2 regions of the Mesorhizobium sp. W067 genome follow, and region 1 is predicted to be linked to the other one. Evidence: predicted binding sites of a transcription regulator. Region 1 holds the regulator's gene; the other holds the start of a gene.
The links. The regulator LexA, encoded in region 1, represses DNA repair genes until DNA is damaged. The targets are predictions, from matches to a motif close to TGTTCNNNNTGTGTTCNG.
Positions count from the first base shown of each region.

Region 2: dinB (DNA polymerase IV) is a predicted target of LexA. The motif match lies at 10,030-10,047, and genes of this name have one in related genera.

Region 1 is NZ_JBTTII010000001.1:1,707,416-1,719,195, reverse strand. It holds gene trpD (anthranilate phosphoribosyltransferase) at 1-991, shown strand, start outside; gene trpC (indole-3-glycerol phosphate synthase TrpC) at 995-1,807, shown strand; gene moaC (cyclic pyranopterin monophosphate synthase MoaC) at 1,810-2,292, shown strand; gene ACYG97_RS08430 (molybdopterin molybdotransferase MoeA) at 2,293-3,498, shown strand; gene ACYG97_RS08425 (alpha/beta hydrolase) at 3,544-4,374, opposite strand; gene ACYG97_RS08420 (AMP-binding protein) at 4,541-6,166, shown strand; gene kynA (tryptophan 2,3-dioxygenase) at 6,163-6,999, shown strand; gene kynU (kynureninase) at 7,105-8,349, opposite strand; gene ACYG97_RS08405 (GntR family transcriptional regulator) at 8,516-9,280, shown strand; gene lexA (transcriptional repressor LexA) at 9,486-10,268, shown strand; gene ACYG97_RS08395 (ComEC/Rec2 family competence protein) at 10,262-11,780, opposite strand, start outside.
Region 2 is NZ_JBTTII010000001.1:744,175-755,954, forward strand. It holds gene ACYG97_RS03585 (tripartite tricarboxylate transporter permease) at 1-166, opposite strand, end outside; gene ACYG97_RS03590 (Bug family tripartite tricarboxylate transporter substrate binding protein) at 166-1,218, opposite strand; gene minC (septum site-determining protein MinC) at 1,429-2,262, shown strand; gene minD (septum site-determining protein MinD) at 2,312-3,127, shown strand; gene minE (cell division topological specificity factor MinE) at 3,124-3,396, shown strand; gene ACYG97_RS03610 (ArsR/SmtB family transcription factor) at 3,666-4,097, shown strand; gene ACYG97_RS03615 (SRPBCC family protein) at 4,094-4,630, shown strand; gene ACYG97_RS03620 (dihydrofolate reductase family protein) at 4,796-5,377, shown strand; gene ACYG97_RS03625 (EamA family transporter) at 5,725-6,606, shown strand; gene ACYG97_RS03630 (hypothetical protein) at 6,752-7,927, shown strand; gene ACYG97_RS03635 (hypothetical protein) at 8,019-8,111, opposite strand; gene ACYG97_RS03640 (hypothetical protein) at 8,185-8,283, opposite strand; gene ACYG97_RS03645 (hypothetical protein) at 8,343-8,441, opposite strand; gene ACYG97_RS03650 (hypothetical protein) at 8,458-8,730, opposite strand; gene dinB (DNA polymerase IV) at 8,727-9,968, opposite strand; gene ACYG97_RS03660 (hypothetical protein) at 10,202-10,438, shown strand; gene ACYG97_RS03665 (heme-copper oxidase family protein) at 10,593-11,000, shown strand; gene ACYG97_RS03670 (hypothetical protein) at 11,266-11,487, shown strand; gene ACYG97_RS03675 (hypothetical protein) at 11,508-11,738, opposite strand.

The DNA of each region.
Region 1 (11,780 bases):
TATCGCCAAGGTCGCCACGGGAACCGGGCTTACCTTCGAGGAAGCGCGCGAAGCTTTCGACATCATCATGTCTGGCGACGCGACGCCGGGCCAGATCGGCGGCTTCCTGATGGCGTTGCGCGTGCGCGGGGAGACCGTGAGCGAGATTTCCGGCGCCGTCGCCACCATGCGTGCCAAGATGCTGCGCGTCGAAGCTCCTGAGGGCGCCATCGACATTGTCGGCACGGGCGGCGACAATTCGCATTCAGTCAACATCTCGACCGCTTCGGCCTTCGTCATTGCCGGCTGCGGCGTGCCGGTCGCCAAGCACGGCAATCGCGGCCTGTCGTCGCTGACGGGCGCTGCCGATGTGCTGGTCGCGCTCGGCGTCAAGATCGATATCCTGCCAGAGGTGATCGGCCGCTGCATCCAGGAGGCCGGCGTCGGCTTCATGTTCGCGCCGGCGCACCACCCTGCGATGAAGCATGTCGGCCCGACCCGCGTCGAGCTCGGCACGCGTACCATCTTCAACCTGCTCGGACCGCTGTCCAATCCGGCTGGCGTCAGCAGGCAGATGGTCGGCGTGTTCCTGCCGGAATGGATCGTGCCGGTGGCCGAGACATTGAAGGCGTTGGGCACCGAGCATGCCTGGGTGGTCCATGGGGATGGCTATGACGAAATCACCACCACCGGCGAAACGCAGGTGGCGGAACTGGCCGGCGGCGAGATCCGCCATTTCAGGCTCACCCCGGAAGCCGTCGGCCTGCAGCGCCACACCAAGGACGAGTTGCGCGGCGGCGACGCCGCCTACAATGCCACGGCGTTGCGCGACATGCTGAGAGGTGCTGCCGGGGCCTATCGCGATACGGTGCTGATGAACGCCGGCGCCGGCATGGTGGTGGCCGGCAAGGCGACGACGCTTGCCGACGGCATGGCCGCGGCCACACAGGCCATCGACAGCGGCCGGGCGCTGGGCGTGCTCGACAGGCTGGTCGAGATTTCGAACGGATGAGCCGTGGCTGACATTCTGCGCAAGATCGAGGCCTACAAGCGCGACGAGATCGCGGCGGCGAAGGCGCGGATACCGTTGGCCGAGATCAAGGCGCGAGCCAAGGATGCCGACGCACCGCGTGGCTTTCGGAGGGCGCTTGAGGCGAAGCGCAGATCGGGCAGCTTCGGCCTGATCGCCGAGATCAAAAAGGCAAGCCCATCCAAAGGCTTGATCCGTGCCGATTTCGACCCGCCCGCACTGGCGCAGGCCTATGAGAAAGGCGGTGCCGCCTGTCTTTCGGTGCTGACCGATGCGCCATCCTTCCAGGGCGCGCCGGAATTTCTCACCAATGCACGGAAGGCAGTGTCCCTGCCCGCGCTGCGCAAGGATTTCCTGTTCGACCCTTACCAGGTCTACGAGGCTCGCGCATGGGGCGCCGATGCCATCCTGATCATCATGGCCAGCGTCGATGATGCCTTGGCGAGCGAATTGGAAGCGACCGCGTTCGAACTCGGCATGGACGCGCTGATCGAGGTGCATGACGAGGCCGAGACGCAGCGCGCGGTAAAACTCTCGTCGCAGCTGATCGGCATCAACAACCGCAATCTCAGAACATTCGAGACCAGCCTCGAGACCTCGGAACGGCTGGCATCGATGGTGCCGGGCGGCCGATTGCTGGTCAGCGAGAGCGGAATTTTCACCCACGACGATTGCTTCAGGATGCAAAAGACCGGCATCAGCACCTTCCTCGTCGGCGAGAGCCTGATGCGGCAAGAGGATGTCGCTGCGGCAACGCGGCTGCTTTTGACAGGCAAGGCGAAAGCAGAGGCCATCTGAGGATGGCAGCCGCCCTCACCCATCTCGGCGCCAAGGGCGAGGCCAACATGGTCGATGTCGGCGAGAAGGCGGAGACGACGCGCACGGCGGTCGCCGAGGGCTTTGTCTCGATGCGGGCCGAAACCCTGAAGATGATCCTCGACGGCGACGCCAAGAAGGGCGATGTGCTGGGTACCGCGCGCATTGCCGGCATCATGGCTGCCAAGAAAACGCATGAGCTGATCCCACTCTGCCATCCGCTGCTTTTGACCAAGGTGTCGGTCGACATCGAACCGGACACCACGCTGCCCGGCCTCAGGGTCACCGCGCTCGCCCGCGTCACCGGCAAGACCGGGGTCGAGATGGAGGCGCTGACCGCGGCATCTGTCGCGTGCCTGACCATTTACGACATGGCCAAGGCGGTCGACCGCGCCATGGTGATTTCCGGTATAAAGCTGGTGGAAAAGACCGGCGGCAAGTCCGGCGACTACAAGGCGGGTTCGTAAATGGCGCTGGTTCCGGTCGCCGAGGCGCTTCAACGCCTACTCGACGGCGCTGTGGCGTTGCCCGGTGAAAGCGTCGCGCTGGCGGATTCGGCCGGCCGGGTGCTGGCGGAGCCGGTCGTGGCGCTGCGTACCCAGCCGCCTTTCAATGCATCTGCCATGGACGGCTATGCCGCACGGGCGCGGGATGTGGCGACCCTCCCGGCGAGGCTTTCGGTGATCGGCAAGGCGCCTGCAGGGCGAGGCTTTGACGGCGCTGTAGGTAAGGCGGAAGCTGTGCGCATCTTCACCGGCGCGCCGCTGCCGGAAGGCGCAGACACCATCGTCATCCAGGAGAATGTCCGCGATCTCGGCGGTGGCCGGATCGAGGTCACCGAACCGACGGCGAAGAACCGTAACATCCGCCGCCTTGGACTGGATTTTGCCCAAGGCGACGTGCTGCTGGAGAAAGGCCGCGTGCTCGATCCGGCTGCATTGTCGCTGGCGGCGTCGGCCAATCATCCCCGGTTGAACGTGGTGCAACGGCCGCTGGTCGCCATCATCGCCACCGGCGACGAATTGCTGCCACCGGGTAGCGAACCTGGCCCCGACCAGATCATCTCGTCCAACGCCTATGGCGTCGCTGCTGTGGCGCAGTCGGTCGGCGCTCGCGCGCTCGATCTCGGTATAGCGGCCGATCGCAAGGAAGCGATCGCGGCGCTGGTGAAAAAGGCGGTCGATGCGAAAGCCGACGTCATCGTCACGCTCGGCGGCGCCTCGGTCGGCGACCATGATCTCGTCCATGACGTGCTGACCGGCGAAGGCATGAACCTCGACTTCTGGAAGCTCGCCATGCGCCCGGGCAAGCCGCTGATGTTCGGGCGGCTGGGCGATATCAGGTGCATCGGCCTGCCCGGCAATCCGGTGGCGAGCCTGGTCTGCTCGCAATTGTTCCTGAAGCCGTTATTGGCGCAGCTCGGCGGCCGTCCCCACCGGCAGGACATCCGCCAGGCTCAGCTTGGCGCCGCGATGCCGGCCAATGATCTAAGGCAAGACTATGTGCGCGCCGTGGTCCGGGAAGAAGCCGGCGCATTGGTGGCGACGCCGTTCGGCATCCAGGATTCCTCGATGCTGAGAATGCTGGCCGACGCCACCGGCCTGATCGTGCGCGAGCCCTTCGCTCCGGCGGCAGAAGCAGGCGCTGCTTGCAGCGTTCTGATGTTGCGCTGAAGGTCGCGGATCCAAGCCGTTAATTCCAAGAGATAAGACTGGTTGTTACTCCGCCAGCAATGTCCGCGTCAGCGGATGTGTCGGATCGGCAAGCCCGTCGACGATGCTGAAATGATGCCGGTCCGGCTCGACCACTGTGCTGGTCGTGGCGCCGAGGCCGATCCAGATGTTGGCAAGCAGCGCATTCTGGCGCAGGAACTCCGCCCGCTCGCCGCCGCCGGCCCAGCAGGTGATGCGCGCGCCCTGCATGGGGCGCAGCAGAACCGGGCTTTCGGCCAGTGCTTCCGCTTCATCGATGGCCAGTGTCGCGTTCATCCCCGTCCGCATGATCGGCCGCAGATCATGAACCCCGGAGATCGAGACGACATTGCGTATGCGGCCGGCCACATCGGCGGCCAGAGGCGTCGTTGTCGTCACCATCCTGGAGGCGAGATGGCCGCCGGCGGAATGCCCGGTCAGGATCACCGGCCCGCCGACCATCGTCGCCGCCTTGCCGATCGCCGCCGCGATTTCCCTGACGATGCCGGAAATGCGTATGTCGGGACAAAGCGTGTAAGTCGGCATTGCCACGGCAAAGCCATTGGCAACCGCGCCGTTGGCCAGATGCGACCATGGCTTGTTGTCGAACGCCTTCCAGTAACCGCCATGGATGAAGACGACGAGCCCTTTGGGCATGACATCGGGAAGGAACAGATCGAGCCTGTTGCGCGGGCTGTCGCCATAGGCGATGTCGAGCTTGGCCCGACCGGACGCCGACATTGTGTCGCGAAAAGCCTGTGCCGGTGTGTCCCACGCGGCCGGCCAGCGATTGCTGCCGGCAATGTTGTCGCCGTTGGCGTAGGCATTGTCCCAATCGTCAACACGATGTTCGAGCATCTGCATCCCTCCCGGATGGCTTCAGTTCAGTCGGCAGGAATGGCCGCCGAACAGGGCGGCGTCAATGCTGCGATCTAAAAACATTTTAGGCTTGAAACAAATTTCGACTGGTGCGATCCTGCGCCTTGTTCAGCCATGGGCGCGAGGCAGACAGGGGCAGCCGAAAATGCTTGGGCCATCAGCGCATATCGACACATTCACGCGCGACAACCTGCCGCCGCCGGAGCAATGGCCGGAGTTTTTGCTCGACGGCTTCGACTATCCCGACCACATAAATGCCGGCGTCGAATTGACCGACAGGCTGGTCGAAAAAGGGTTCGGCGACCACACCGCGCTGATCGGCAATGGCCGCCGCCGCACCTACAAGGAACTGTCCGACTGGACCAACAGGCTCGCCCATGCCCTGGTCGAGAATTATGGCGTCAAGCCGGGCAACCGGGTGCTGATCCGCTCGGCCAACAACCCGGCCATGGTCGCCTGCTGGCTGGCCGCCACCAAGGTTGGCGCGGTGGTCGTCAACACCATGCCGATGCTGCGCGCCGGCGAACTCGCCAAGATCGTCGACAAGGCGGAAATCACGGTTGCGCTTTGCGATACAAGGCTGATGGACGAGATGACCGCCTGCGCCAAGGGCAGTGCGTATCTCAAGCAGGTCATTGGCTTCGACGGCACGGCCAACCATGACGCGGAACTCGACCGCGCCGCCCTCGACAAGCCGGTCACCTTCACTGCCGTCAACACCGGCCGCGACGATGTCGCCCTGCTCGGCTTCACCTCCGGCACCACCGGCGTGCCGAAGGCGACGATGCATTTCCACCGCGACCTGCTGATCATCGCCGACGCCTATGCCCGCGAAATCCTGGAGGTGACGCCCGACGACATCTTCGTCGGCTCCCCGCCCCTTGCCTTTACCTTCGGTCTTGGCGGGCTCGCCATCTTCCCGCTGCGCTTCGGCGCCGCGGCGACGCTGCTGGAACAGGCGACGCCACCCAACATGATCCACATCATCGAGACCTACAAAGCGACCATTTCCTTCACCGCTCCAACCGCCTATCGGGCCATGCTCAAGGCCATGGATCAAGGCGCTGACTTGTCCTCGCTGCGCGTCGCGGTTTCGGCGGGCGAGACGCTGCCGGCGCCTGTCTTCGAGGAATGGACTGAGAAGACCGGCAAGCCGATCCTCGATGGGATCGGCGCCACCGAGATGCTGCATATCTTCATCTCCAACCGCTTCGACGACATGAAGCCGGCCTCCACCGGCAAACCCGTCGGCGGCTATCAGGCACGCATCGTCGATGACGAGATGCGGGAGTTGCCGCGCGGCTCTACTGGCCGGCTGGCGGTGCGCGGCCCGACCGGCTGCCGCTACATGGCCAATGCCAGGCAAAAGGACTATGTCCGCGACGGCTGGAATCTCACCGGCGATACGTTCACGCAGGACGAGGATGGCTTCTTCCACTTCGCCGCGCGTTCCGACGACATGATCGTCAGCGCCGGCTACAACATCGCCGGCCCCGAGGTCGAAGCGGCGCTGCTCTCGCATCCCGACGTCGCCGAATGCGCGGTGACCGGCGCCGAGGACGGTGAACGCGGCCAGATCGTCGAGGCGCATATCGTGCTTGTGCAAGGTGTTTCGCCGGACGCATTGACCGTCAAACGCCTGCAGGACCACGTCAAGGCAACGATCGCGCCCTACAAATATCCGCGTTCGGTGAAGTTCATCGACGCCCTGCCCAAAACCCAGACCGGCAAGATCCAGCGCTTCCGGTTGCGCGCGGAGAAGATCAATTGATTAAGCCGAACGATCCAGCGTCCGATGGCGCGCAGATGTCGTTCAAGGAGCGGATGTCCTACAGCGACTATCTGCAGCTGGACAAGGTGCTCGATGCGCAGGCGCCGCTGTCTTCTGCCCATGACGAGATGCTGTTCATCATCCAGCATCAGACATCCGAATTGTGGATGAAACTGGCCCTCCACGAGATCGGCGCCGCGATCCGCTCGATCCGCGCCGACCGCCTCGAACCGAGCTTTAAGATGCTGTCTCGCGTCGCGCGCATCTTCGAGCAGCTCAACAATGCCTGGGACGTGCTGCGCACGATGACGCCAAGCGAATACACCGAGTTTCGCGACGCGCTCGGCCAATCCTCGGGCTTCCAGTCCTGGCAATACCGCGCCATCGAGTTCATGGCCGGCAACCGCAACCTTGCCATGCTCGGGCCGCACAAGCACCGGCCCGACCTTACGGACAGGCTGGAAGCCATCCTGGCCACGCCGTCGCTCTATGATGAGGCGCTTCTGCTTTTGGCGCGCAATGGCTTCGACATCGGCGCCGACGCCAGTCGCACGGACTGGCGCGAGACGCGCGTCGAGAACGAAGAAGTGCTGGCTGCCTGGCAAACCGTCTACCGCGACCCGCAGCGCTACTGGATGCTCTACGAACTGGCCGAGAAGCTGGTCGACTTCGAGGATTATTTCCGCCGCTGGCGCTTCAACCACGTCACCACGGTCGAGCGCATCATCGGCTTGAAGCGCGGCACGGGCGGCACCTCAGGCGCCTCCTATCTGAAGAAGATGCTGGAGGTCGTGCTGTTTCCGGAGCTCTGGACGGTCCGCACCCGGCTCTAGACCATTTCACCGTTTAACGTAAACGGCGAAATGCTCTAGCTCTTTGATTGACGCAATTTCGGACGGAAAACCGCTTCACACTTTTCCTGAAATTGCTCTAGTTTCTCACGTAACCGCGGTCTTCACCGCGAAGCGGGCGTCCTGCCAGGCGCCGGTGCGCAAAATATCCTCCAGCGCTTCGACCGCCTGCCAGACATCGCCATAACCGACATAGAGCGGCGTGAAGCCGAAACGGATGGTCGACGGCGCCCGGAAATCGCCGATCACGCCGCGCTCGATCAGCGCGCGCATCACCTGATAGCCATGCGGATGGAGGAACGACACCTGGCTGCCGCGCTGGCTGCCGTCGCGAGGACTTTCCAGTTCAAGCCCGTAGGCGCCGCATCTGGCTTCGACGAGCTGGATAAACAGGTCGGTCAGCGCGATGCTTTTTCTGCGCACCGCCGCCATGTCGACGTCGTTCCAGATATCGAGCGCGCCTTTGAGCGCCCGCATCGACAGCACCGGCTGCGTTCCGCACAGGAAGCGGCGGATCCCGCTGCCAACGGCAAAGCCCTGCTCGAAGGCAAACGGCCGCGCATGGCCCCACCAGCCGCTGAGCGGCTGGCTGATATCTCCATGGTGGCGCTCGGCCGCGTAGATGAAGGCCGGCGAGCCCGGGCCGCCATTGAGGTATTTGTAGGTGCAGCCGACAGCGAAATCGGCATTGGCACGGTCGAGTTCGACCGGCAAGGCACCGGCGGTGTGGCAGAGATCCCAGATGATCAGCGCGCCGGCGTCATGTGCCTTGCGCGTCAGCGCCGCCATGTCGCGCAACTGGCCGGATTTGTAGTTGACATGGTTGACCAGGATGACGGCAACGCTGTCGTCGATCAGGTCCTCGATTGCGGCCGCGTCGACGCCCTCCAGCCGCAGCCGCGTTCCCGGCCGGGTCGAGGCGACGCCTTCGGCCATGTAGAGGTCGGTCGGGAAACTGTCGCCCTCGGCAACGATGACCGACCGATCCGGCCGCATGCCGAGCGCTGCGTGCAGCAGCTTGTAGATGTTGATAGAGGTTGTGTCGCAGACCACCGTCTGCCCATCAGCCGCGCCGATCAGTCGCCCGAGCTGATCTCCGAGTTCCACCGGCATGTTGAACCAGCCGGCGGTGTTCCAGGCGCGAATGAGGTCGTGCGCCCATTCCTGCGTGGCGGCCTGCTGCAGTTCGCTGAAGACGACCGCTGACGCGGCGCCCAGGGAATTGCCGTCGAGATAAATCACGCCTTGCGGCAAGACAAAGCGTTCGCGCATGGGGCGCAGCGGATCGGCGGCATCCATTGCTTCGATTGCAGCGAGATCGGGTGTCATCATGATCCGGCGCCCCTCCATGGACAAACGCGCGCGGCGGAGCCTGCCCGCCCAAACATGCCGTCGACTTTGAGTGGTCGCCCTTGAACTGTCAACATTATATATAATTCACCCATTGAAAGGCTTTGATATATAATGCTCAGCCGAGCGTTTTGTCTGATGGATCACGATGCTGGATGACGAGCAGACCTCGAAGACGGAAGTGGCCTATCGCCTGCTCAGGCGCGATATTCTTGCGACCCGGCTGGCGCCTGCCGCGCCGTTGAAGCTGAGCACGCTGCGCAACACCTACGGCATCGGCTGGACGCCGTTGCGCGAGGCGCTGTCGCGGCTGGAGGCGGAACGGCTTGTGACCGCCATCAGCAACCGCGGGTTTGCGGTCGCTCCCGTCTCTCTGGCGGAGCTCGAGGATTTGGCGCGTGCGCGGCTCGTGGTCGAACTGCCCCTGCTGGTGGAATCGGTCGAGAAGGGCGACCGCGAGTGGGAAGACGCGGTCGTTGCCGCCCACTATCGTCTCTCACGGTGCGGGTCTGTTCTCGACGATCCATCGGATGATGCGGTCGACGCGTGGTACGAAAAACACGATGCCTTCCATGCGGCGCTGCTCAGTGCCGCGACATCCAGCTGGCTGCTGCGCTTCAATGCAACGATTTCCGACCAATTGCATCGCCATCACCGCTTTCTGGGTCTGGCCCCCACGCTGCGCGCCGCCGCCGGCCGCACGGATGGGCACCGGAAGGCCGTGGCGGCCCTGCGCGACGCCGTGGCGATCGAACACCATACCGCCCTGATGGAAGCGGCCCTCGATCGCGACGTCGAACGTGCGAAAACTCTGATGACCGCTCACATCGGCTCCACGCTGCAGGTCTATGCCCAGAGCGAACCCGGCGCGGATGCTGCGCAGCCCCGTCCGAAAGGGAAGCGGCGATCGTAACCGACGACGCAGGGCACTTTGTCTTCGTTTCACCCCGTTGCTGGCAACTGGGCGCAGGCGGCGCTCGCAGCGCCGAACGTTACGCTGAACATAACGTCAACACATTCATTAAACTTTAAAAGGTTGCGGAACACAACTGGAACAGATAGTGTTTGTTCTGGGTTTGTTTTTTCCGATTCTGGTTTCAGAACCCTTGGGGGCCGCGATGCTGACGCGCAAACAACATGAGCTTCTGATGTTCATCCATGAACGCCTGAAGGAGAGCGGAATCCCGCCGTCCTTCGACGAGATGAAGGAAGCGCTCGACCTCGCCTCCAAGTCCGGCATCCACCGACTGATCACAGCGCTTGAGGAGCGCGGTTTCATTCGCCGGCTGCCGAACCGGGCGCGCGCGCTGGAAGTGCTGCGGCTACCCGACTCGATCGCACCAGGCCTCAACGCGGCGAGGAAGTTTTCGCCGAGCGTCATTCAGGGCAGTCTTGGTCAAGCCGGCCAAGGGCAAGGCGGCCAGGGACAAGGCGGGATGGGCCAAGGCGGTCTCGGCCGCCAGATCAAGCCGGGCTCGCCGTCGCGTTCGATGTCTGCCGGCAATGACGATGCCGTTTCCTCGATTTCAATCCCGGTGATGGGACGCATCGCCGCCGGCGTGCCGATCGACGCCATCCAGCATCAGACCCATTCGATCTCGGTGCCGCCCGACATGATCATGGGCGGCGAACACTACGCGCTCGAGGTCAAGGGCGATTCGATGATCGAGGCCGGCATTTTCGATGGCGACACGGTCATCATCCGCAATGCCGACACAGCCAGCCCCGGCGAGATCGTGGTGGCGCTGGTCGACGATGAGGAAGCGACCCTGAAACGCTTCCGCCGCAAGGGCGCCTCGATCGCCCTGGAAGCCGCCAACCCGGCCTACGAGACCCGCATTTTTGGACCGGACAGGGTGAAGGTGCAGGGCAAGCTTGTCGGATTGATCCGGCGCTACTGAGCCGGCTTGGGTTTGTACTTTTCACGCTGGTTGTAAGGCGGCAGGCCGCGCGCTTCGCGGGAGAAGCGGCGCTGCTCGTGCCAGGGGCGATACGGCTTGTCGACGGCGAAGCGGATGGTTGGCGCTGCAGCTGCCGATTGCGGATCGAAGAAGACGGCGGCGCTGCCGTCGCGGGCCAGCTGTTTCTTCGTCACGACCAGCACCAGCGGGTCGCGGCACGGATTGTAGGCCGTGGCGTCATCGATGACGATCAGGCTAGCGAAGGCACAGGCCGGCCGCGCCGTCTTGCGGTCTTTGGCAAGGGCTACAATGGCTCCGGAAGGGTGTCGGGCGATACAGAGATCGCCCATGCAATAGAAGGGCGACCCGGGCGGCAGATCGAGCGGATCGAGATCGAACCGCGTATCTGTTGCCTCGAAAATCTCGGGCGGGATAATGGTTTCGGCCCGCAGCGCCCGTTTCCAATTGTCCGTGGTGAATTCGTTGGAGCCTTCGCGGTTGAGGGCGAGTTCGCCGCCACCGATCGGCATGGCCACCAGATGCGCATCCTCGGATATGAGCACGTCGGGCGTAAGCACCTGCGGCACCGTCAACAGGCCGGCCAGCGCGAAAGGCACGGCCGCCAGCCTGAGCCAGGTGGTGGCCATGGTGGCGATGACGAGGGCGACCGCCACCAACAGCACCGAGCGGATGGAGATCAGCCCGACGGCGTCGACCGGCGAGCGCTCGGAAATCCAGGCCGATATAGCGATCATCGCCATCAGACCCTTGCCCATCACATAGAGGAACGGCCCGTCGGCGCCGAACGGCATCGCCAGTGCGCTGAGCACGGCAAAGGGCATGACGATCAACGAAACAATCGGCATCACGGCCAGATTGGCGATCAGGCTGAGCGGCGACACACGCTGAAAATGCCAAATGGCGAACAGCAAGGTTGCACTGCCGGCGATGATCGAGGTCATGGCGAGGCCGCCCATGGCCAGCGCGAATTTTCGCGACAGGAAGCCGACGAAGGAGCGCTTTGCCGGCGGCGTTCTCACCTTGTCGGCGCGGTAATCGGCCCAGCCGGCATAGGCGCCGACAAGGGCGGCGGTGGCGGCAAACGACATCTGGAAGCTGGGACCGACCACCTCGTGCGGCGACACCAGGATGACGGCAATGGCGGAGATCGCCAGATTGCGCATGGTGAGTGCGGCGCGATCAAACAGCACGGCGACAAGCATGACCGCCAGCATGATGAAGCTGCGCTCGGCGGCAACCACGACGCCTGAAATAACGAGATAGGCGGCGATCGAGACAAGCGCTGCCGCGGCCGCATATTTCTTCACCGGCCGGCGCGATGAGAAATCGGGAAACAGCGCAAAGGCGCCACGCAGCAACGCCATGATGGTGCCGGCAACCAGCGCCATGTGCAGGCCGGAGATGGAGATGATGTGGTAGATGCCGGTGCGCCGCATCGCTTCGTTGACCTCGTCCGGGATGCCGGCGCGCACCCCGACAATCAACGCCGCG
Region 2 (11,780 bases), 960 kb from region 1:
AATGCACGGTTGCGACCAGCAGAAGGGTTGCAAGGCTGGCGCCGCCAATCCCTGGAAGAAAGGACGTAGCCATGGCAACCAAGGTGCCAAGCACCGGGATCAGTATGTTCGGCCAGGAGAATACATTGCCCAGTCCAGTGCCGAGGGCAGCCCAATATCCGGTCATCAGCGCGTTGCTCGCGCATCCCGCTCGAGTTCCGGGTGTTTTTTCAGATACGCTTCCGCCTCGTGGAAGGCACTGAGCATATCGTTGATCACGATGACGGTCTGGTCGGCGCCGCGCGGTTCGATTGGACGTTTCTGAGCTTCAAGCGCCACCTTGAACCCATCGCTCTTAACCGCGGCGGAGACGGCGTCACGAAGACAACCTAGCGATTTCTGCTCCATGTCGGCAGGGGCAAAAAATCCCCGCGCTGTCGCCGAAGCTTTCGCGACGGCGATGGCCAACCGCAATCGCTCTTCCTGCTTCTCCTTGGAAAGGCCTTGGCTGCGCTGCCACACCAACCCTCCTTCGCCCGCCAGGAAAGCCACGCCTGGCGCGTTCGGGTCAGGTCCCTCCGTGAGAACCAGACCGACTTTGGCCTCGCCTGCGGCGGTCGAGCGCAAGCCTGTCGTCAATGAATTGGATGTCATATCGCCTTCGCCACGCAGGAGCGCCGACATGAGTGCGCCGCTGCCTTCATAGCCTGAGACCACGTCGACCTTGATATCGAGGAGGTGCGCGGTGAGCACTATCGGCAGGATGCCGGCTTCAAACGATGAAACCGACGCGACCAGATGTTTGGCGCTTTGCAAATCGACATCGTTCCGAACGATCCACGCTTCGGGATCGATGTGAATCAGTCCTATCGGATTTAGCCGATTGATCCAGTTGTCGACGCCAGCCGGAATGTCACCTTGCGAAATTATGTCGGAGACGCTTTCAATCATAAGGACCAGTTCGTCGGACGGCGCATTGGTTACACGCTTTAGCGCCGCAAATCCGCCTGCCGCGGGCATATTCACGACCCTGACATCGAGCTCGGTCGTGCTGGCAAGGGCCGGCGCAAATGCACGGGCATAGGTATCATAGCCGCCGCCGGCAGCGTTGGGGACAACGAGGGTGATTCGCCGGCCGGCGTAGGTGGTTGCGCAAGCGATCTCGCCGGCGCTTGCCGCGGACGGCAGGTAGATTGCCGCGGCGGTGATTGCCGCCAACGCCACACGAAAGAACTTCATCTCGCCAAGCCCCAGATTTCACCCAGTGGTGATACTTTAGATAGCCCTTGCAACGCCAGCGTTGTTCCTTAGCAATCGCGCTTAGTTTCGTGAATGTCGCGGTCTGTGTCGCCAATTGGCGTCCGATCTGCCATGCGGTTATTCAGTTCATTAACCTTTCATTAACCATACCACGGCTAGCGTTTACCTCTCAGTAAGGAATCGCCCGCCGTGACCTTTGCCGCTCCCCTCGAGGCCAAGTCCATTCGCTTTCGCGCCCGCTCCTTCGTCGCTTTCACGCTGACGCCAGATGCGCCTTTGGATGTTTGGCTGGAGAGCCTCGATCGCTGGGTCGGCAATTCGCCGGGCTATTTTGCCGGGCGCCCGGTGGTGCTCGACCTGAACGTGCTGAAGCCCGATGTCGTGGCCATCGAAGCGCTGGTCGATCTGCTCGGCCAGCGCGGCATTCGCATCTACGCCATCGAGCTCGACGGCGGCACTGAGCTTGGCGCGCATCTGCCGCCGGTGCTGGTCGGCGCCAAGGAGGCGACCACCGACGGGCTGCTGCTGCAGCCGAGCCGCAAGGCGGGCAGGGCGGAGGACGCCACTGCGGTGGGCGACATGAAGGCGGCCGGTGACATCAAGGCAGAGGCCGGCGATTTGAAGGCGGGCGAGTTGAAACCGGCGGGCGGTGCCAAGACGCAGCCTCAAGACGTCAAAATTGCCGCGCCGGACGCCGGCACGTTGATGATCCGCTCGCCGATCCGTTCGGGGCAGCTGATCTTCCATCCGCATGGCGATGTCATCGTGCTGGGTTCGGTCGCCTCCGGCTCCGAGATCGTCGCCACCGGTTCCATCCATGTCTATGGCACGCTGCGCGGCCGCGCTTCGGCAGGCGCTCAAGGGAACACGGCGGCGCGTGTCTTCTGCCGCAGGAACGAAGCCGAACTTCTCTCGGTCGATGGCTGGTATTGCACGGCCGAGGAGATGGACCCGTCAGTCCGGGGCAAGCCTGTGCAGGCATTTCTCGAAAACGGCATGCTGCGCATCGCCCCTTTCAGCTAATGCGTCTCGCCCGACAACGACATAACGAACAACAACGGAGGCTTTATTGATGGGCAAGGTAGTGGTGGTCACCTCGGGCAAGGGGGGCGTCGGCAAGACGACCTCTACCGCGGCTCTGGGGGCGGCGGTCGCCAAGACCGGCAAGAAGGTGGCGCTGGTGGATTTCGATGTCGGCCTGCGCAACCTCGATTTGATCATGGGCGCCGAACGCCGCGTGGTGTTCGACCTCGTCAACGTCATCCAGGGCTCGGCAAAGCTGTCGCAGGCGCTGATCCGCGACAAGCGGGTCGAGACGCTGTTCCTGCTGCCGGCCTCGCAGACGCGCGACAAGGATGCGCTGACCGAGGAGGGCGTCGCCGAGGTCATCGGCAAGCTGCGCTCGGTGTTCGACTACGTCTTCTGCGACAGCCCGGCCGGCATCGAGCGCGGCGCGCAGCTCGCCATGCGCTTTGCCGACGAGGCGGTCATCGTCACCAATCCGGAAGTGTCGTCGGTGCGCGATTCCGACCGCATCATCGGCCTGCTCGATTCCCGCACCTTGCGGGCCGAGGAGGGCGAGCAGATCGCCAAGCATGTGCTGGTCACGCGCTATGATGCGGGACGCGCCGCGCGGGGCGAAATGCTGTCGATCGACGATGTGCTGGAGATCCTGTCGGTGCCGCTGCTCGGCATTATCCCCGAGAGCCAGGATGTGCTGCGCGCCTCCAACCTCGGTTCGCCGGTGACGCTGTCGGAGCCGCTGAACGCCGCTGCCAAGGCTTACATCGACGCGGCCAAGCGCCTCGAGGGCGAACAGCTGCCGGTCATCGTGCCCTTCGAACGCAAGGGCTTCCTCGATCGTCTTTTGGGAAGGAGGGCGGCATGAACCTGCTCGACATCTTCAAGCGGCGCACCAGCGCGCCGGTGGCGCGCGAACGGCTGCAAGTGCTTCTCGCCTATGAGCGCCGCAACCGCAGCCAGCCCGATCTCGTCTCCATCCTGCGCGAGGAGATCATGGCGGTGATCGCCAAGCATGTGCAGATCGACCAGGATTATCTGCAAGTTTCGATGGACCGCGGCGAGACCATGTCGACGCTGGAGATCGACATCCAGATCCCCAACAAGAGCGCGGTGCCGCTGGCCATGGCGGGGTGAGGGCACTTTACCCTCCCCCTTGTGGGGAGGGTCGATCCGCAAAGCGGATCGGGGTGGGGGTCTGCGCGGACCTCCGCCGTCTTGGGTTCCTCTCCCAGACTTTCGTGAGGGAAGAGGAAATCCACATCCCCTACGGCAGCGCTAGTACCCCCGCCCGGACCTACGGTCCGACCTCCCCACAAGGGGAAGGTAGGGGGCCAGCGCCTCTCCCCAAAAAATATTCAACCAACTAGTTGACTATCTAAAATCTCGCCTCTATATTCAACTACATGGTTGAATTAGAGACGCCCCAGATGGACCAGATTTTTCACGCCCTCGGCGACGCCACGCGCCGGAACATGCTTAACCACCTCGCCGGCGGCGAGCGTACGGTGAGCGAGTTGGCTCAACCCTTTGCCATGTCGCTGGCCGCCGCCTCCAAGCACATCAAGGCGCTGGAGCATGCCGGGCTGATCCGGCGCGAAGTGCGCGGGCGCACCCATGTCTGCCGCCTCGAGGCCCGCCCGCTGGCCACCGCCTATCAGTGGCTCGGCCAATACGCGCGTTTCTGGAACAGCCGCCTCGATGTCCTCGAACAGCTTTTGCGCGAGGAGGCGGGGCGCAAAACGTCGACAACGCCGTCAACGCCGGCACCGGCAAATCCAGAACCATCGAAGCCGGAATCACCCAGGCCAACACCTTCCAAGGGAGACGACCGATGAACCAGATGAACAGCTTCGACGGCTACGCCCAGCTGATCCAGCCGGCCACGTTGAGGGTCGAACGGCTTTTGCCCGGAACCAGGGAGCGCGTCTGGGAATATCTGACGCAGAGCGATCTGCGCCGCAAATGGCTGGCGGCCGGCGACATGGAGATGGAGGAAGGCTCTTCCTTCGAGCTGGTCTGGCGCAATGACGAACTGACCGACCCGCCCGGCGACAGGCCGGCCAGCTTCAGTGGCGGCGAGCAGCGGATGCACAACCAGATCGTCGAGTGCGATCCGCCGCGCAAGCTCACCATCACCTGGAACGGCAGCGGCAATGTCACCTTCGAATTGGCGCAGCGCGGCGACGACGTCCTGCTCACCCTGGTCCACCGCCGCCTGCCGGACCGCTCGAGCCTGATGATGCATGCCGCCGGCTGGCACGTGCATCTCGACCTCCTGGTTGCCCGCGTGGCGGCCGAGAAGCCCGAACCGTTCTGGGACAGCTTTAGCCGTATCGTGGCGGAATACGACCGGCGCCTGCCGGCCTGACCTGACCTAACGCATCGCCCGGTCCAACCGGGCACCATCGATCCCTTGCATCGGATGCCGGCGCAAGGGCCGGCGAAACACGCGCCTTCGCCAGACACCGCGGCGCGCCAGCGGAAATGAAACCAGGCAACGTGCTTGCATCCCGCAAGCCCGAAGGAGGAAGTCATGCGTAAATTGATCACCGGAATGAAGATCTCCATCGACGGCAAGATCGAAGGCCCCGAAGGCTTTGCCGACTGGGTCGACAACTGGTCGGAGGAATACGGCCTGATGCCTGAGATCGACGCCTGCCTGCTCGGCGGCATCATGTATGCCGGTTATGAGCGCTACTGGAGCGCGATCCAACAGAACGAGCCGGACCAGCCATTGCCGATGACCGGCAGGCTGGTCGACCCGGCCGAACTCGAATGGGCGCGCTTTGCCGCGAAAACCCCGCACTATGTGCTGTCGAACACCATGACGACGTCAGCCTGGGCCTCGACGCGCTTCCTGCGCCGCCTCGACGACGTCGCGGCGCTGAAGCGCGAGCCCGGCAAGAACATCTACCTCATGGGCGGCGCCCGCATCACCGCCAGCCTGATCGAAGCCGGCCTGGTCGATGAAATGCGGCTGATCGTCTATCCGCTGCTCGCCGGCGACGGCAAGGCGCTGTTCGGCACGGTGCACGCCCGGCACGGACTGGAACTGCGCCAGGTCGGCCAGCTGTCGGATGGGCGGGTGAGCCTGGTGTATGGGCTGGCGAGCTAGCCTCTTTTCCTCTCCCTCCGGAGGGGGAGAGGTGGCGCCGCGAAGCGGCGACGGAGTGGGGGAAGGCGCTCATGAAACCCACGGTCGCCGCAAAACAGGAGCGACGGAAGCGAGCGCGAAACGCCTGCAAGCAGGCAATCAGGCGGATGTGATGGACGGTCGACCCCCACTCCGTCGAGCTTCGCTCGACACCTCTCCCCCGATCGACGGGGGAGAGGAAATGCGTCGGCGTTCGCCTCCCACCCTTGCCCTATCAACAGCCCGCTCGTGCCACACGACAGCCAGGCCCTTTATCCCTATCTCCGGCCTGCGCTACGGCCGGCTGGTCGCGCGGGGAGGGACTGGAATTGACGTCGACGCCGATTGCCGCAGCTGAAGCGAAGGGCTTGCCGATCGGCGCGTTGCTTGGCGCCATGGTGTCGATCCAGATCGGCGCCACCTTCGCCAAGGGCCTGTTTCCGCTGATCGGCGCCAATGGCACCACGGCGCTGCGGCTGGCCGTGGGCGCGCTGATGCTGGCGGCGGTGCTGAGGCCGTGGCGGGTGCGGCCGTCGCGCGCCGTGCTGCCCTGGCTCATCGCCTATGGCGTCAACCTCGCGGCGCTGAACCTGCTGTTTTATGCAGCGCTCGCCAGAATTCCGCTCGGCGTCGCGGTGGCGCTCGAATTCTCCGGCCCGCTGCTCGTGGCGACGCTGTCGTCGCGGCGCGCCACCGACTTCGTCTGGGTGGTGCTGGCCGTTGCCGGCATATTGCTGTTGTCGCCCTTCATCCACTCCGGCAGTGCACTCGACCCGATCGGCGTGATGCTGGCGCTGGCCGCCGGCTGCTGCTGGGCGCTCTACATCGTCTTTGCACAAAAGGCGGGCGCCGAGCTTGGCAGCCAGACCACGGCTTACGGCCTGGTCATTGCCGCTGCCGTCGGCCTGCCGTTCGGCCTCGCCGAGGCGGGTACCGGCCTGATCGCACCGGCGATCCTGGTCAGCGCGCTGCTGGTCGGGCTGTTCTCCAGCGCCTTGCCGTTCTGGCTGGAGATGGTGGCGCTGACCCGGATGCCGGCCAGGCTCTACGGCACGCTGACCTGCCTGGAGCCGGCGCTGGGCGCGCTGGCCGGCTTCCTGTTCCTGCACGAGATCCTGAGCCCGTTGCAATGCGCGGGCATCGCCGCCGTGGTCGTCGCCGCCTTCGGAGCCGCGCTGACCACCAAGCCGCCGGTGCCATCGCCGGAATAGGTGCCTGAAATGGGTATGTGACGCCGATGCCGTGGTCCGCCGGTCCCGTGTCCGGTTGCTCAAGCGCCTGCAGCATCGATATATGGATCGATGTATGTGCAGGAGATCCAGATGAGCAGGGCCGACAGCATTGCTTGAGCCGTCCGTGATCAAGGCAATACTCCTTGTCGGGTTCGCGGCTGTCGTTGCGGCTCTCGCCTGGCGGCTGGCGCGGTCTCGTCGCAAGGCCCGGCTTCGTGAAGATCCGGCCAACGACTACGCCGTGCGCCGGGACTGGTCGGGCAACCACGGCAAGCTCAATCATTCGACCTTTGTCTATTTCGATTCCGATCGCGACGGCCGCTACGGGCTCGGCGACCGCCCGATGGCCGGCATCATGGTCAGACTGCATGATGGCGACGGCCGCTTCGTCGCCGCGGCGCGGAGCAATCGCGGCGGCTTTGCCAATTTCCTGGCGTCGGCGAAACGTCGGGCCGCGCCCATCCATGTGCCGGGCAGCTACCGCTTCACCGTGTCGGTTCCGCCCGGCTGGCGCTCGAGCAGCGCCAACGAGGTCCAGTCGCAGCACCTCCGGCCGCTGCCGGGCTCGCCCACCGGGCTGGTCTCGGAAGCAATGCTGCAGCCGGTCGGCCTGTTTGCGATACGCCGGCTCAGCGGCCGCGTAGCGGACGGTGTCTCGGCGAGCATCTCGGTGATGGCGAAAGGGCAAGAGGTGGCGGTGCATCCGCTAAGTGCTGGCGCTGGCTTCCGTCTCGATCTGCCCGATGACGCCGACGCGATCGAAGTCACCGGCGATGGCAGGGAACGACGACTGGTCTTGTCGGCCTACCCGACCGAGCTCGGCCTGCTGTCGCCCGAGAACGCGGCTGTCGACAGCGCCGCGTCCTTGCAGGCCATCGGTTTCGACGATGTCACGACGCGCGGCCTGCGCAAGGTGCCGTCCGGTTATGCCGGGTTGACCTGGTTCAACCTGAACGCACTGGCGCGCGATCATACCGAAGGCAGCGAAGGCTACGTCAACGGCAATATCTCGGGAGACCATGTCTGCTATACGAGCAGCGGACACCCGGCCGAATTCTCGAGCGACAAACCGTTCGGGTTCCATTCCGTGATGCTGACGGCGGCATGGTTGAAGTCCGAAGGCGAAACCGCACTGGTCGAGAGCTGGCTTGGCGACCGGCTGATCGCCAGCGACACGATCGTCCTGTCGGCACTGGCGCCCGTCCACTATGCGCCGATGTTGGCGGCGGTGACGCGCGTGCGCCTCTCCACGAGCCACTATTGGCAGCTCGTGCTCGACGATCTGGTGGTTGCGCGCTGAACGGTCCCGCCGCCTGCGGGAGATCATGCTCTGGAAACGATCAAGCCGCCCGACTCTGTCAGGAGGATCTCGATCTACCGGGGGAACGAGTTTAGCCCGGAATAGGAGCAGAAGCGCCGTTCGCGGTGATCTGCGAGAGCTTGCCCTTCTTGACCAGCACCGGCTTCGAATAGGTCTTCCTCATTTTCCACTCTCCACGTCGGGCACCCAAAGCCCTGTTCCCGGCCAGACGGCACGAGGCGTCGGATAATCGGCTGCTAGACTGCGACCGGCCCGGAGCCGTTACCATTGTCGGCTGTAACCTGCGAGAGCTTGCCCTTCTTGACCAGCACCGGCTTCGAATAGGTCTTCTTCATGCCGCATCTCCAGTGTCAGGCGAGGCCGCCAGATCAGGCGACAGTCCGACTCAACGACTTCACTCGATCGGGCCGGAACCCGCTCCATTGGCGAGCGCCGTAACCTGCGAAAGCTTGCCTTTTTTGACCAGAACAGGCTTCGAATAGGTTTTCTTCATAGTGAATCCTCCAAGCTTACGCGATAATGCCAGACGGATCGGCACTGTCAACCTTCGCGGCGCCGTCGTCCCGTCCCGGGTTTTCTTGGCGCCGATGCGTTAATCGCAAATCCACCTTCATCGAGAAATCGTTGTTCTTGGGCGTGCATGGCGCGGCCGGGTTGCGGTGCGGAAAACGTCCGAAACGGCGGCGGGTCTGGCCTGGTTGGTCGGCCTGGTCAAACAGAGCGGCAATGCAGCGCGGAATGGCCCAGCCTAAACATTGGCCTTGCCGTCGCGCCGCACTCACAGTTCCTTCTCCGCCAGTTCGCGGAAGGCATCGGGAACCGAGCGCCGGGCTTCCAGCGCCACGGCGCCATAGCCGACAGCCTCTCTGCCAAAGCGCTGGCGGATCTTGTCGATGGCGCGGTCGGCGCCAAAGCGCGCCAGGCCTTGCCTGCTGCCGGGCCGCTGCTTTTCATCGGCAAGCCCGAGCGGCAACTCCAGCTGCAGCTCGGCACTTTCTTCCAGCTGCGACACCGAAATCGCCAGCAGCGAGATGGTCTTCTCTCGAGGGTTGGCGGCCAGCACGCCGCGCACCAGCTCCTCGGCGATTTCGGCCAGCATCGCGGTTGCCGAAATCGGCTGATCGAGCGTCAGCGAGCGTGTGACCGCGCGCAGATCGGCGAAACGCACGCGCACCGTCACCGTGCGCCCGGGCCGTGATTTCGCCCTGAGCCGGCTGGCGACCCGGTCTGCCAGATGCAGCAGGACGGGTCCGAAGATACGCGCCTCGGCCGGCCGTCTGCCAAGCGCCGACTGCGCGCCGGCGGAATGCGACCGCCTGTGGGTTTCGAGCTTTCGCGGGTCGCGGTTCCATGCCAGCGACGCCAGCTTTTCGCCGGCGGCGGGCCCGAGCAATCTTCGCAGCGCCCCACCATGCGTCTTTGCCAACTGGCCGATGGTCTCGATGCCGATCTCGGCCAGCCGCGCTCTGGTCGCCGGGCCGACGCCCCACATCAGCCCGACCGGCAGATCATGCAGGAAGGCAAGTTCGGTGTCCGGATCGACCACCACCAGCCCGTCGGGCTTGGCCACCTGCGAGGCGATCTTGGCCAGATGCTTGGTGCGCGCCACGCCGATCGAGATCGGCAGGCCGAGCTCTGCCCGGACGCGCCGACGCACCGTGGCGGCAATCTCGGCCGGCGGCCCGAACAGATGCGTGCAGCCGGCGACGTCGGCAAAGGCTTCATCGATGGAAATCCGCTCGACCAGCGGCGTGAAATCGTCGAGCACCTTGATGGCGGCGTCGCCCAGCCGCTGATAGTCGGCGAAATGGCCGCCGACGAAAATCAGTCCGGGGCAAAGCTCGCGCGCGCGTCGTCCGGGCATGCCGCCGCGCACGCCGAAAACCCTGGCTTCGTAGGAGGCGGCAAGCACGACGCCGCCGCCGACGGCGATCGGCTTGCCCCTGAGCGCCGGGTCGAGCAGCTGCTCGACCGAGGCGTAGAAGGCGTCGAGATCCGCATGCAGGATGGTGGGCTCCATCCCGACCGTTCCCTTTGCGGCGTTGCAGCATTAGCCGCGTCTGTTGTGATAGGCGTTTTTGCCGAACAAATAGAGAACAAACAGGGCCTATTGTCAATCGAAGCGGTTGCCGCCGGCCGGTCCGTTCCAGGTCGGGCCGTCGAGTGCTCCGCCTGGGCATCGGACCTGCGGAACATTGTCTCTCGCCTCAGCGTTCATATCCGCGACGGGACGCTGTTTTTGTGGAGGCCGGTATGGGCCAGTTCGAGATGATCGACCTCGTCAGCGTCGTTGACGCCTGCACGAGCGATCGCGTTGCCGGGCACTGCGTGTCAATGGCCAGGGCGGTGGAGGAGTTGCGAGTGCTGACCGGTGATTTCGTATCGCCGGACGAGACGGTGGCCAACGCGCTGTCGGCAGTGGCGCTGGGGCGCGGCTGCGCGGTGGTGTTCGACGAGCGAGCGGGCGCCGACATCTTGCTGACGCCGTAGCGCGGCGGCGCCGGGTTGTGGCAGCCAGAAAAGTCGAACAGCGTGCAAAAAGCTGTGCAGGCATGGCCCCATAACCGGGGCGTGGAAAAGTTCTGCGCGTGGGTGTATTCTCCAGGTCGCAAGCGGTCGCAGACCGCATAGGGGGAGAAATGACATGCCGAGGGTTTCAGAACTCTTTTTCAAAACTGCCATCTTGTTCCTGATGTTGGGGATTGCGGCCGGCCTGCAGATGGCGATCTCGGGTGACCACGCCGCTTTTCCGGCGCACGCGCATATCAATCTGCTCGGTTGGGTGACGAGCGCCATCTTCGGCGGCTACTACGCGCTCAATCCGCAAAAGGCGGCGCGTCGCATCGCCATGATCCACTACGGGCTCTACACTCTCGGCTTGGTGATCATGCTGCCGGCGCTGTATGTGATGCTGCAGGGAAACCCGGCGCTTGAACCGATTGTCGCCGGCGGCTCGCTCATTATCGCCGCTGCCGTTCTGGTTTTTGCTTTCGTGGTGTTTTCGCCCGAAACGGCGCGCTCGGTGTCCGGCGTGGTTCCGGCCTCTCGCTGACTGTTCGCGCGCGGCGATCAAAGTCCGACCCGCGTTCGCGACCCCGACACGGGTTGGCCAAGCCGATGGCCGCAGCCGCTGGCTGCGGTGTCTATCGCCGCGTCGGCGCTTAACATACCCGAGTCCCACCACGTATTATTTCGTGACTATTTGGCGCCGGAACCTTCCCAGATATCGCGCGTTGCGGCGACTGTATTCGCGCTGCCTTATATATAGGCAGACTTGAGTACGTCCACAGCATGGGTTGGGGGAGGAGCAGGCCACCATGTCGAAAAGAGAAATCGGAACGTCGGCCTCACTGGGCCGACGCATCGCCGATCTGAAAGCCAGGATGCGAGACGCCAGCGTTACTGAACACGAGATGCAGACCTTCCAGAAGGTCGCAGCCATCATGGGAGGTGTCGAAGGCTCCCTACGCCTCGACGCCGACGACCTGATCGCGGCGTCCTTCGTCACCGAGGCGCTCGGCGATCCCGGGTCGAATTGAAGGTCAGAGCCCGTCGGCACTCAAGTGCCGGCGGTCGATGGCCCGGTTCGCAGCGCCGCGATGCCGGAGCGTGTCTGCACCGCCCGCGGCGGGGATTTCTTGCGCACTTTGAAGATTTCAGGCGAGCGGCCTCGACGGCGCTTGAAATATTGGGCTTCGCGTTCGTGCTTCTCGGCTGCTTCTCGGCTGTCGAAGGTGCCGAGATTGTCGCCGTCCAGCCCTTGACCACAAGGGCTAAGCCAAACCGCCAAGGCGCCTTAAACGAAGGATCCGGCCAGCCGGATCCTTCGAAA